2 regions of the Streptococcus sp. DTU_2020_1000888_1_SI_GRL_NUU_041A genome follow, and region 2 is predicted to be linked to the other one. Evidence: riboswitches for the same ligand, from Rfam matches in the RefSeq annotation. Region 2 holds a riboswitch; the other holds the start of a gene.
What was found. Region 2 has a riboswitch for preQ1 ahead of RSK81_RS04270 (nucleoside hydrolase). Riboswitches for the same ligand answer to the same signal wherever they lie in the genome.
Positions count from the first base shown of each region.

Region 1: it holds a riboswitch for preQ1, as region 2 does, so the genes downstream of both, RSK81_RS08185 (QueT transporter family protein) here and RSK81_RS04270 (nucleoside hydrolase) in region 2, are expected to answer to the same signal.

Region 1 is NZ_CP135591.1:1,661,960-1,668,611, forward strand. Features, by position in the region: gene RSK81_RS08155 (hypothetical protein) at 1-786, opposite strand, end outside; gene RSK81_RS08160 (hypothetical protein) at 802-1,278, opposite strand; gene RSK81_RS08165 (hypothetical protein) at 1,280-1,939, opposite strand; gene RSK81_RS08170 (hypothetical protein) at 1,936-2,271, opposite strand; gene RSK81_RS08175 (hypothetical protein) at 2,292-2,684, opposite strand; gene RSK81_RS08180 (hypothetical protein) at 2,699-3,121, opposite strand; gene RSK81_RS08185 (QueT transporter family protein) at 3,278-3,793, opposite strand; PreQ1 riboswitch class II at 3,791-3,927, opposite strand; gene RSK81_RS08190 (GtrA family protein) at 3,956-4,396, shown strand; gene RSK81_RS08195 (B3/4 domain-containing protein) at 4,467-5,174, opposite strand; gene RSK81_RS08200 (MarR family winged helix-turn-helix transcriptional regulator) at 5,192-5,641, opposite strand; gene RSK81_RS08205 (hypothetical protein) at 5,761-6,652, opposite strand, start outside.
Region 2 is NZ_CP135591.1:837,073-843,724, forward strand. Features, by position in the region: gene obgE (GTPase ObgE) at 1-177, shown strand, start outside; gene RSK81_RS04260 (hypothetical protein) at 189-350, shown strand; gene RSK81_RS04265 (ECF transporter S component) at 438-989, opposite strand; gene RSK81_RS04270 (nucleoside hydrolase) at 1,003-1,974, opposite strand; PreQ1 riboswitch class I at 2,095-2,139, opposite strand; gene RSK81_RS04275 (RidA family protein) at 2,272-2,652, shown strand; gene rapZ (RNase adapter RapZ) at 2,707-3,597, shown strand; gene RSK81_RS04285 (YvcK family protein) at 3,594-4,571, shown strand; gene whiA (DNA-binding protein WhiA) at 4,568-5,479, shown strand; gene RSK81_RS04295 (NAD(P)/FAD-dependent oxidoreductase) at 5,512-6,480, opposite strand; gene RSK81_RS04300 (FAD-containing oxidoreductase) at 6,592-6,652, opposite strand, start outside.

The DNA of each region.
Region 1 (6,652 bases), 820 kb from region 2:
AGCAGTCCCTGCTCCGATAAGGATAGGAGCTAGGGTACCGCCACTCAGGACGCTCCCTGCGATAATGGCACCCACTGCTATAATTTTACCACCAATTTCAACCCACTGCAACCAGCCTTTGTTGTTCTCCTTCCAAGTCGAGCGCGCCCGCTCGTACTCGCCGACTTGCGTCGGAAACATAGCTTCCATGAGCTGTTGGTCGCTCAAGCCCTTGAGCTTTTCGTAATTCTCATGATCTTCTTTCTCAATTTTCGCCAAGCCTTCTTTTGCCAGCTTGAGCTTAACATCGTAGAGTTCCTTGGCAGCGGGTATCGGTGTTTTGTCGCTATTGACAATATCCGAAATACTGTAGTGCTCTGTGGTGGTGTACTCTATCGCAGTCCCGTACTCATCGTAAGCCGTGTTGGTTTTCGTATAAGTCAAATACTTACTCTTATACTGGTTTTTCCCTTCGTTGACCTTATTGAGACTCTCCAAAGCATTATCCAAACCCTCAAAGAATTTCCCGTCAATATTTTGGACGATTTCCTTGTGGACTTTCTTAGAGGCATCCAAGCGATGAAGAGCATGGTGCTCCGCATCTTCAAAAGGACCGACGGGCATGTCACGCCCCAAAGTCGCTTCTCCCGTTGCCACATAGAGATGAGCTAAGCCCTCAGAATTGACCTTATTTGACACTTCATCAATATCGCGTAGCAAGTCCTTTACGCAGTTGATGTTGCTGTGAAACCAACCCGTCTTAGAGCCTTCTTTAAAGTCAGGTTCATTCGTATAATATTTAGCCATTGTAACTCCTCTCTATCAGGCTCCACCAGTACCGATGATAATATCAGAAGACTTGGTCCCCTTCATATTCTTGTGAATTTCACCATTCTCGTCTTGAATAGATTTTTTCAGCTTGTCAACAGAGCCCTTAGGATCGTCTTTTATCCCCTGCTTGTCCTCAGCAGAAGTCTCGGAGCTATATAAAATACTGTTGGCGATGTCCATAGCCAGTATCTTATCAGTATCAATAAATTCGCTATAGGTGGTCTGTGTGTGCTTAAATATGACCTCGGTCAAAGTCTGAAAAGTCTGCGCTTTCGTGACAAATCGAATCAGCTGATTCTCATTTCCAACCATACGATTATGCACTTCTCCCTTTGAAGTGAGCGCAGGCAAGCCGTCAACTCCTTCTTTTAATTTCGTACTCAGCTGGGTTGCTGAAGTGACCATAGTTCGGATATGGAGCAAAAGCTGTTCCTGCTGCGTTAGGTCAATACTAATTTTGTCTGCCATATTACACCCTCACTTTCAAATCGTGGATAATCTCATCTCGTAATTCCTCACCGTCCACCGAGCGAATGCGTTCATGCGCCACATCAAACTCATACAAGCCCGATGGCGCCTCCAAAAAGAGACTGTCTTTCAGCAGCTCCTTGCGCCGAAATGTCTGCAAACGAATGGCTTCATTGTCGGCATAGTAAGCCTGTAAGCGAAAAGCCGAAAAAGGTTCCCAGCTGTAGTAAGCGTAGTTCTTGCGCTTCTCTTCCAAGTCCTTCAAAATCGGATGAATGTCTTTCAAATGCGCCAGAAAAACCAGGCTATGCAAAGTTTCAATCACATATTGATTATCGCCAATCTGCTTGATGACCGTCGTCGTCCACTTGTTGCTGTCGGTTTCCTGCGCGCAGAAATAATTGCTGTCCACCTGACAATGGTAAATCGCCTTGTGATAACGCTCCAGAAAAGCGCCGTAATAAGCGCACTCTTCCGTCGGCTCGTTATCAATCACCAAGCCCATTTTCCCCAAGTCCTCGTAGCCTTTTTCTAAAACCTGGCGCAGATTTTCCAAGCGAGTTTTTCCCTCTTCGCTAGGCAGGGGCAGAAAGAAGAGGTCATCCGAATAATCGTTAAACATGTGTAAGGCGTAAATCGCCTCCAAAGTAAAAGTCTTCATCCGTTGTCAATCTCCTTTTTTACATTGGCTTGGGAAGTTGAATTGAGCAGGGTTTCCAGCCCCTCAACAGCCGTTTTCAGCTCCTTCACGCTAGAAGAAAAATCACCTTGGTACTGTTTGAGAAAATCCTTCAGCCCCAGATATTGCTCCTTAGCCTTTCCGCTCCAGAGGCTCTCACTGCTTTCCATAGCGGAGATATTAGAAGGAATGGTTGTCTCTATCAAAGTCACGGCTGCTTTTAGATTTTCCAACACCGCAGCAATATTGCTACTTTCGTATTGTACCGTCTCAGCCGTATAACGGTCTTGAATATCATTGATATTTGTATTCATTTATACACACTCCTCCTTAATTACCACATTCTTTCGAAAGGATTCCATTTTCCTTCATTGTATTCAGATTTAGCACTATCAATCTGACTGTCAAGGCTACTGATTTTCGATTCTAAAAGATTGTGCAGATTGACGAATGACTGATTGGCGTCACGAACATAGTCGCGGTATTTTTTCATCGTTTTGACATCTTCTTTGAGATGTTCAGAAAGATTGCTGATGTAATGATAGCCCTCTTCACCGTCTACAATGCCGATGATTTTTTCACAATAATCGATAAAATTGTTCATATCATCCAGACTACGCATATGACTCAAACTATGCGACCGAATACTATTTCGCACCCGCTCATATTTTCTCTTTTCACCGCTCAGGTTTTCTACCCTGCTTTTCAATTCTTCATCACTTGCCATACTCTTCTCCTTCCTTAATTACGATACTGTTGGATAATCTCGTAGATTTCCTTTTTTTCTTTCTCTGCCATGCCCGACTGATAGCTTTGCACAAAGACAAAAGCCACAACTGCGAGCGCTGGAAGAAGCATCAGATAACGTTTTTTCCGCATAGACATAGGCACCGCGACCTCTTTGGTCTTAACAGCTTTAAATTCTGGGTGCTCTTTTTCTATTTGATTTTTTGCCGTAAATAGAGGAAAAGCCCCGACAAACCAAATAGGGAGCATAATAATCGTGAGAATAGAAAAATACCTATTGTAGGACGGTAAATCATTATATAGTAATATAATGACACCCGCCACTCCAATAAGGTATGCAAGTCCCCACCAAAGAAGCCAATGATAGGCCTCTTTTTTGATTATCAAATACTCCCTAAGCTGCTCATTTTGTTCCATACAGAACCTCCTTGCGTTGTTTTTTTGGTCTCCCCTACCAAGAAGTTTAATGAGACTAATCTTAGTCTAAATGTACACTTCTAGCATACCATGAAGTAAAAAAATATGCAAATGCTCCCAATCTGTCTATTTACACACATCAGAGCCACAAAAAGCCTATTTTGTCAAATCAATATTTTTTGCAATCTGGTTAATAAGGATAGCTCCAGCAATCAAGGAAGCAAATTCTCCAATGGCTGTTGTAAACCAAGTCAGGAGGAATGGATAGCCTTGCAAGAAATGTAATTCTGCAGCAATGGTCACCATCGAAATAGAGAATAAAACTGCAAAATAGAAATGGTCCAAACGAATCAAGCCTTTAATCAGATATTGATTCTTATAGCGACTGAAAAGATAGACACCTAGTGACAGGAAGACTAAAGTGGACCCACCGCCAACAAAGACATCAACGATTCCAAAACTATAGAGATTGGCAATCATACAGCCAATGGTCACTCCCATGATATATTTCCGATTATAAAAGGCCATAAAGTTCATCATTTCAGAAATTCTGAACTGGTAAGCACCATAGCTAATCGCATTTAAAGGAGGCGTAATCGTAAGAGCTACATAAATGGCAGCAACAATGGCAATCTGAGCCAAATCACGAACTGTCAGTTTTTCTTGTTTCATGTTTTCTCCTTTAGCGGCTTTACCGCGTGTAATATGCTTGGCGAAAGAAGCTAAGCGCCAAGGGTTGCGCCCCATGAGTGGAGCATCATTAGTTGATTCCCCCACAGATTTGGCAACCCAACTAGTATAGCATAAATCCTAGAAATATGATAGACTATCTTTATGAAAACTTTAATCAAAAAATTCTTTGACAATGAGGTTCTGTCCTACCTCTTCTTTGGTGTGGCAGCTACCCTTGTTTATATGACTACTCGTCTCCTTATCTTCGCTCTTACAGGACAGACATTATTTGCGACCATTACTGCTAATGTCACAGCAGTACTTTTTGCCTTTATCACAAATGATACCATTGTCTTTAAACAGCAGCGCAAAGGTTGGCAAAAGCGACTTTTTAAATTTGCTCTGGCGCGTTCTGGCACTCTTTTGCTAGACATCGTTCTTGCAAAATTATTAGTGGATACTTATCCTAATATTATCGGGCAATTTGTCAACAATAACCGCAATCTTATCAACTCTATCGAGTCACTTTTTTCTCAAGTACTTATTATTGTTCTCAACTATGTTTTCAGTAAAGTCTTTATCTTTGAAAACAAGAAAAACTAATTGACTATGATACTTCAACCTTAAAATATCAAATCTGGACCAGATAATTCTAATCCAGATTTTTTTATTCTCAGATTTCCAAGCTTGGGTTATCAAGCGTCAGATGGGTGATTTCACCTTTGACACCAAAATAGTCCTCAATCAGAGTCTGGAGTTCTATCATAGCTGCTTGGGCACGCGCTACTTGCTCTTCATTGATGGACTCAATGACCAAGATTGCATCCTTGGTCTCTTCCGTCAGCATAGTCCGCTGGGCTTCTCGCCAGTTCAGGCAACGGCAGACAGCCCCCTCTTCATCATAGTAGATGATTTCTTCTGGCAGTGCCAGTGCGTCACTCTCAGCGCCCAGCGGGAAAAAGGCTTCCCCACCCTTGGCTTTTCCTAGATGAAGACCTCTGACAATCTTATCCAAATCTTCACCGCCACATGGAACCGCATAAGACAGCGAGACACTGTTGTAGATATCGACCAAAGGATTGATTGGATGAAATTCCCGCCCCTGACTGACCCGCTTGAGCAGAGCCTCGATAGAGGAGCGCGCTCCTTTCTTGGTCTTGAATTGACTGAAGGCCTGCCGCCACTCCTGAATGACTTCATTTTGAGTGAAGTTCTCATCTAAGATAAAGTCCTCAGCTCGTTTCGCTCCCTTATCCAGCAGGGATTTGAAATATGAGTCCTTACTCTCATCCACACTATTATCAATCCCCTTGATCACTAAAATACTAATCTGACCTTCCGGAAATACTTGCCAAAATTCATTTTCAACTGTAACTTTCATGTTCTACCTCTTCAATCTTAATAGTTTCTTTTTTGTCCTTTTTTGACGGCTTCCCAGTCACCTGTGATGTTTTCACGCACTCGGACCAGCATTTCCTCCAAGGCTTGAACTTCCGCCTGAGAAAAGCCCTGCAGGGAAGTCTCTTCAGAATAGTCATTTTCAGCCAGGATAAAAGGATAAAGTTTTTCTCCTTTTTCCGTCACAAACCATTCCTTGTTCTTCTTGTTGCCTTTGGCTGCCTTCTGCTGCACCAAGCCCTTGGCCTCTAGCTTCTTAACAGAACGGGCAACCGTTGAGCGATCCACCTTGAGAAGCTCCGACAGCTCCTCTTGAATGATCCCTGGATTCTCCGCGATTCGCACCAGATAAAGATATTGCCCCCGTGCCAGCTCTATGTCACGGAACTCAATATTAGCAATGGAATCCAAAGCCCGGGCGATAATCCCAATTTCCCGCAATACTGACATATCCCCTCCTTAAATTTTTATTTGACTCTATTATAACACATTTTATTGCAAATGCAATAAAATTAACTAAAAATAAAAAAGAGGAAATTCCTCTTTAAATTTGGCAAAAATGTCTTTTTCTAGTTTTCTTCCTTATAGTATTTTTGTAATTCTTCCGCTGAATTAATGACATGTTCCTGCCCATCTACTGAATATTTAGCTGGGATAGTCACGTTCTCAAATACATTCGTTCCTGGCGGAAAGAAGAGTTCGGTTACGTTTTTTACTAATTCAACATTGGTTTCTCTATTTAAGAAAGTAACACGAGGATACTCACCTTGCATGATTTTGTATATTTCAGGATACTTTTGTGCTAGTAGTGTTTTACCTAAATTTTTCTTTAAGTAAGTTTCACCTAAATACAACCCTTTCGAAAACAAAGTTATGCCTTTTCTCTCAAGATTATCTGATAGATTCGTCTGATAAACGAAATTATTATTGTCTGTCATCTTTTGAATATGAACTTCATCAGCATGAACAACTTTATCTTCTTTCAAATCAATATAATAAACCCGATTAGTTTTTTCTATACGATGGTGGAGGAGAATCGGAATGTATTTTTTCTGAGTTGAATAGTCTAGTAAGACCACCTTCGAATTCAGCTCGGAGGGAATTAAGTCTTTATTATAGGAACGGACCAATTTAAAGATATCTAGCTCTTTTTTATCTAATTTCTGGCCATTAAGCTTATAAATGGCTAATCTCCAATATTCCCCTTTCTCTGGTATGTTACGATTAAATTTTTCGACATTTTCTCGGGATGGATTATCCTTCAGTTTCATAAAACTATTTGCAAAATATCCGTTCTCAAAATACATTATCACATCAAATTTCACAGAAGCATAGGACTTTACTTTTGACATTTGCTCCTGTTCTTCAGAATGAATTACTGACCAATGGTAAGCAAGTGCATTGCCATTTTCAAAAATTTTAAACCTTGGTTCATACTCTGGAACATAATATGTAAACTGC
Region 2 (6,652 bases):
TCTGGTGACAAGCTTGAGAAGCTCTTTAATATGACCAACTTTGACCGCGATGAAGCAGTCATGAAATTTGCCCGTCAACTTCGCGGTATGGGAGTTGATGAAGCACTTCGTGCTCGCGGAGCTAAGGATGGTGACCTGGTCCGCATCGGCAAGTTTGAGTTTGAATTCGTTGACTAAGGAGGCTTGCAATGGGTGATAAACCAATATCCTTCCGCGATGAAAATGGAAATTTTGTCTCTGCAGCTGACGTCTGGAATGCAGAAAAGCTAGAAGAGCTCTTTAACAAACTGAATCCCAAGCGTAAGCTGCGTCTGGAAAGAGAAGCATTAGCGAAAGCAGAAGATGAATAAGATAAAAAGCAGCTGAGCAGGAAATAATCCTACTCAGCTGCTTTTTTTGCGCCAAAGATGTATTCGTTAAGGTAATTAACCTTTGTTTTAAGCAAAGATTTTAGGACTGACTGCTTTTATTCGAGGGAGAGCAGCTAGGCAGACACCTAGAACGATAAGCTTGTCTGCATAATCAGTCAGTATTTGGACGAGGACGATACTAAGGACGGGGTTGGCTCCCATTCCCCGTAGGGCTTGGACGATGAAGCTGGATCCGCTGGATGTTATGCCTCCGAAGAGCAGGACAGTGATTGCAGAGGCTACTAGGGTACCTGGAAGGGCTACCAATAGGGTTTTCCAGAGAAGACTGAGCTTTAAGCTTCCTTTTTCTTTAAAAAAGCAAGCTGCTGAAAGAGCAATGATGATAGCGGCTGGCGAGTAGTAGAGAGAAAAGATATCAGTTGTCATCCAGCCAATGAGGGCGCTGAGAAAGGCAATGCCAGCCCCAGCAAGAGGCCCTAAGGTCAAGCTAGCTAGAATCGTTCCAAAGGTATCTAGATAGATAGGTAATTTCAGAAATAGTGCAATATTAGCTCCCACGTAGTTAAGAGCGATACAGATAGACAAGAAGCTTAGGATAAGGGGTGTTGATTTTTTCATGATAAAATTTTCCTCATAAAAGTGATGATAGGTCTCGAGCAATCGTTTCCTTAGGTTGATTCAGGAGAATGGCCAAGAAGTCTTGGAAGAAGAGTGAGGGACTGACTTGAGTTGCAATATAGGCATTGGCTGGTTTATGATAGAAGTCATAAGCATCAACCACAGTCTGTCCAAGAGCAATGCCTTCGGTTACGACTTCGACATAGGAGTCAAAGCCCGTACAAAGATCCTCATGCAGAAAATGAGCAATAGCAAGCGGATCGTTAATGACACAGCCGATGATGTGTTCATATTCCCAGTGAAAGTCCCAGTAGAAACGCGTGATGCGACCGACAAACTCAGCTACTTCTGGCTGCAGGTAACGCATGTACTCTAACAGATTAGGGGTGAGGACGATGGCGCGTGTGACATCCAGTCCCACCATCTCGATTTTCCGGCCTAACTTTTGATAGACAAATTGAGCGGCGTGTGGGTCACACCAGTAGTTATACTCGGCTACAGGTGAGCAGTTGCCATGAGATTTGTAGCTGCCGCCCATGCTGACAAAGCGTTTGATATGTTTTCCAATTTGGGGATTTTGCTTTATTGCCATTGCTAGATTAGTCAATGGTCCCAAGGCGATTAGGGAAGTGTCCTGAGTCTTCTGGAAATAGGTAGCCAGAAATTCAGAGGCTTTTTGAGGCTGGGGCTGACAATTGCTTGTCCGATTGATTCTGCTCTCTCCTAAACCATCCATACCGTGGGTATCCTGGGCTGAAACGAAATCGCGGACTAGAGGTTTTTCTGCCCCTGCATAGACTGGTATATCTAACCGATTCAGTCTTTCTAATATTTTAAAGGCATTTTCAACACCAAGATCTACTGGGACATTTCCAGCGACGATGGTTAGTGCTACTACTTCTAGATCGGGATGTTGAATGGCATAGATTAGGGCTAGACTGTCATCTATACCAGGGTCACAGTCGATAATGATTTTTCTTTTCATGAGTTCTCCTTTGCCTAAATAAAAATGAGGTTGAGACAATCGGTCCCAACCTCTTAACTGTCAGCCTAATCGAGGAGACAGCAAAAAAACTATGCGCAAGACATTTTATATACAATATAAAGGCACTTAGTTTTTTATTCTGGGAAGTTTTCGAACCAGTCCAAAACCGAGGTTTTGATTTCTCCATTTTTCTATCATAAATAAAAATAAGGAAAAAGTCAATGGGAGTAAGCCTAACATGGCCACCCCCATCTTTTTATGGTATAATGAAAAAAATAAGTAGGAGAAGTGATAATTATGGCAAAAACGATTCATACAGATAAAGCACCAGCAGCGATTGGACCTTATGTTCAAGGAAAAATTGTTGGCAATCTTTTGTTTGCGAGCGGGCAGATTCCCCTGTCTCCTGATACAGGAGAAATCATTGGGACGACTATTGAAGAGCAGACCCAGCAGGTACTGAAAAATGTTTCAGCCATTTTGGAAGCTGCTGGAACAGACTTTGACCATGTGGTCAAGGCTACTTGCTTCTTGAGTGATATCAATGATTTTGTGGCCTTTAATGAAGTTTACAAAACAGCCTTTACAGAAGCATTTCCAGCTCGTTCAGCAGTAGAAGTGGCTCGTCTGCCTAAGGATGTGAAGATTGAGATCGAGGTTATTGCCGAGATTCTCTAAAAAAGAGCAGGGAAACCAGCTCTTTGACAGATTCTGTCTGATGAAAGGATTATAATGTCTGAGAAGAAAATTCAGCTTGTCATTGTGACTGGAATGAGCGGTGCGGGGAAAACCGTAGCCATTCAGTCCTTTGAAGACTTAGGTTATTTTACCATTGATAATATGCCGCCAACTCTGGTGCCAAAGTTTTTGCAGCTGGTCGAAGGGACCACTGACAATGATAAATTGGCTCTGGTTGTCGATATGCGGAGCCGTTCCTTCTTTTTGCAAATCCAGAATGTTTTGGACGATCTAGAACAAAACGAGAACATTGATTTCAAGATTCTTTTCCTAGATGCGGCGGATAAGGAGTTAGTAGCTCGTTATAAGGAAACGCGACGCAGTCATCCGCTGGCAGCTGATGGGCGGATTTTAGATGGGATTAAATTGGAGCGCGAACTTTTAGCTCCTCTGAAAAATCTTAGTCAGAATGTTGTGGACACAACAGATTTGACACCACGGGAGCTCAGAAAGACCATCTCTGAACAATTTTCAAATCAGGCTGACATGCATAGTTTCCGTATTGAGGTCATGAGTTTTGGTTTCAAATACGGTCTGCCTTTGGATGCTGACTTGGTTTTTGATGTGCGCTTTCTGCCTAATCCCTACTATAAGCCTGAGCTACGCAATCAAACTGGCTTGGACAAGGATGTCTTTGACTATGTCATGAACCACGCCGAGTCAGAAGAATTTTACCAGAACCTGCTAGGCTTGATTGAGCCTATTTTGCCGGGCTATCAGAAGGAAGGAAAGTCTATCCTGACTATCGCTGTGGGCTGTACGGGTGGTCAGCACCGCAGTGTAGCCTTTGCTCAGCGCTTAGCAGATGATTTGGCTAAAAATTGGCCGGTCAATGCCAGTCACCGCGACAAAAACCGTCGGAAAGAAACGGTGAACCGCTCATGAGAAAGCCACGAATTACAGTCATCGGCGGTGGAACAGGAATTTCAGTTATTTTAGACAGCCTACGTAAAAAGGACGTAGAAATTACAGCCATTGTCACAGTAGCAGATGATGGAGGCAGTTCTGGTGAGCTGCGGAAAAACATCCAGCAGCTGACTCCGCCAGGTGACCTTCGAAATGTTCTGGTAGCCATGTCTGACATGCCAAAATTCTATGAGAAGGTCTTCCAGTATCGCTTTGCGGAAGGAGATGGCGTTCTAGCGGGGCATCCTTTGGGCAATCTGATTATTGCCGGTATTTCCGAAATGCAGGGCTCAACCTATAATGCCATGCAGCTTTTGACCAAGTTTTTCCATACGACAGGAAAAATTTACCCTTCTAGCGACACTCCCCTAACTCTGCATGCTGTGTTTGCAGATGGGACGGAAGTTGTCGGTGAAAGCAATCTGACCAGTAAGAGCGGAATGATTGAGCGGGTCTATGTGACCAATACCTATGATGACAAGAAGCCTGCTGCTAGCAAAAAGGTGGTTGAAAGTATTCTGGAAAGCGATATGGTGGTTCTGGGACCAGGTTCGCTATTTACCTCAATCTTGCCTAATCTCGTTATCGAGGAAATTGGTCAAGCTCTTTTGGATACCAAGGCAGAAGTGGCCTATGTCTGCAATATCATGACCCAGCGCGGCGAAACAGAGCATTTTTCAGACAGCGATCACGTCCAAGTCCTGCACCGTCATTTAGGCAGGAAGTTTGTAGATACAGTCTTGGTTAATATCGAACCTGTCCCTCATGAGTACATGGACAGTAATCAGTTTGACGAATATCTGGTACAGGTGGAGCATGATTTTCAAGGATTACAAGAGCAGGTTCCGCGCGTTATTTCTTCGAATTTTCTTCGTTTGGAAAATGGCGGAGCTTTCCATGATGGTGAGTTGGTCGTTGACGAATTGATGCAGATTATACAGGTACGCAAATGAGCTTTACAGTAAAAGTAAAAGAAGAACTGTTGAGTCTGGCAAGCAGAGATAAAAATGAGCTGTCAGCCATGATAAAGATGTCTGGTAGTCTGGGATTGGCCAGCAGTGGTTTGACCCTGTCTGTCACAACAGAAAATGCCAAAATTGCCCGCCATCTCTATGAGTTGCTGTCGGACCTCTATCAGGTCAAGTCAGAAATCCGCCACCATCAGAAGACCAACTTGCGCAAGAATCGCGTTTATACAGTATTTCTGGATCAGAAAGTGGAAGAAATCCTTTCTGACCTGCACTTAGCTGACTCCTTTTTTGGTATCAAGGCAGGGATTGATCAGGCTATTTTGTCAGATGACGAAGCTAGCCGAGCCTACCTTCGGGGAGCCTTTCTTTCAAATGGCAGCATGCGGGAGCCAGACTCAGGTAAGTACCAGCTAGAAATCCTGTCCGTTTATCTGGATCATGCTGAGGATTTAGCTGCCTTGATGCGCCGTTTTCTGCTGGATGCCAAGACCATTGAGCGTAAGAAGGGGGCTGTTACTTATCTGCAGCGTGCTGAGGATATCATGGATTTTCTCATTGTCATCGGTGCTATGGAAGCTATGGCTGAATTTGAATCTCTTAAGCTCATGCGGGAAGCGCGCAATGACCTCAATCGCGCTAATAATGCGGAGACAGCGAACATCGCCCGTACGGTCACAGCCAGTATGAAAACTATCAACAATATAGCCAAAATCAGTGATAATATTGGCATTGAGAGTTTACCTGTAGACCTGCAGGAGGTAGCCCAGCTTCGTATCCAACATCCGGACTACTCCATCCAGCAGCTAGCTGATAGTCTGAGCCGGCCACTAACTAAGAGCGGTGTCAATCATCGCTTGAGAAAAATCAATAAAATTGCAGATGAATTATAAAAGCTGCTGAGCTTGAGCTCGGCAGCTGTTTTTTATAGGCTTGTAGAATGTTTGGGTTGGACTTTTTGCTCAGGATAGATATGGTTAATGGCATTGTTGACAGCAGTAGGTGCCTCGCCTAGCCCAGTCGCAATCAGATCAATCTTGCCCTCGTAGCTGCAGCAGTCTCCGGCTGCATAGATACCTGGCACAGAAGTTTCTTGCTTGCTGTTTACCAAAATCTTGTGACGGTTGAGCTCCAAGCCCCAATCTTTGAGATTGCCGACAGAGGATTTAAAACCGTAGTTGACAAAGAGATGATCTAGAGGCAGGTTCTGGCTTTCCTCTCCCTTGACTTGGCTGATTTCCAAGTGGGTTATCTTGCCATTTTCGCCAACCAATCGACTGGGTACAAATGGTGTCTTAATCTCAACACTAGAAGCCTTGAGTTCTTCCACACTATGTTCTAAAGCCCGGAAGTTGTCCCGACGGTGAACCAGACTGGTTTCTGCAATCTTTTCAAAAGCTAGTGCCCAGTCAACAGCTGAGTCGCCGCCTCCCAGAACGACAACCTTTTTGCCAGCGTACTGGCTGATGTTTGAAACATGATAATGGAGGTTATTGTAGCTTTCAGCATCGTCTAGTTCCAAAGCTCTCGGTTTGAAAGCACCACCTCCCATGGCGATGATAATGGTTTTGGTCTGATGCAGCCCTTTAGAAGTCGTGATGGTGAAGCCATCATCAGATTTAACGATATCCAGAACCGTTTCATTGAGGCAAATCTCAGTCTGGAAAGTTTCCAGCTGCTCAATCAGACGCTGTGTCAGCTCTTCGCCACTTAGATTGGTAAAGCCTGGTACATCCAGAATCTTCTTCTCTGGATAGAGAATGGCCGGCTGACCACCCAGCTGAGGCAGGGAATCAATGATTTTAACCTTGGCTTGGCGCAAATGAGCGTAAAAAGCTGCGAATAGGCCAACTGGACCGCCGCCGACAATCGTAATATCATACAGTTCAGACATAATCTTCCTCAATCTTTTTAAAATAAACTAGCATTATTGTACCACAAAAAGGGGTTGAAATGTAAGCAAATGTTTTAAAGACATCTTAAAAGCCCCTGATGGGGCTTAAAATTAGATCGCAAATAAATCATTGAGGTTTTCAGCCAACGTTGGGTGGGTGAAGATTTGCTTG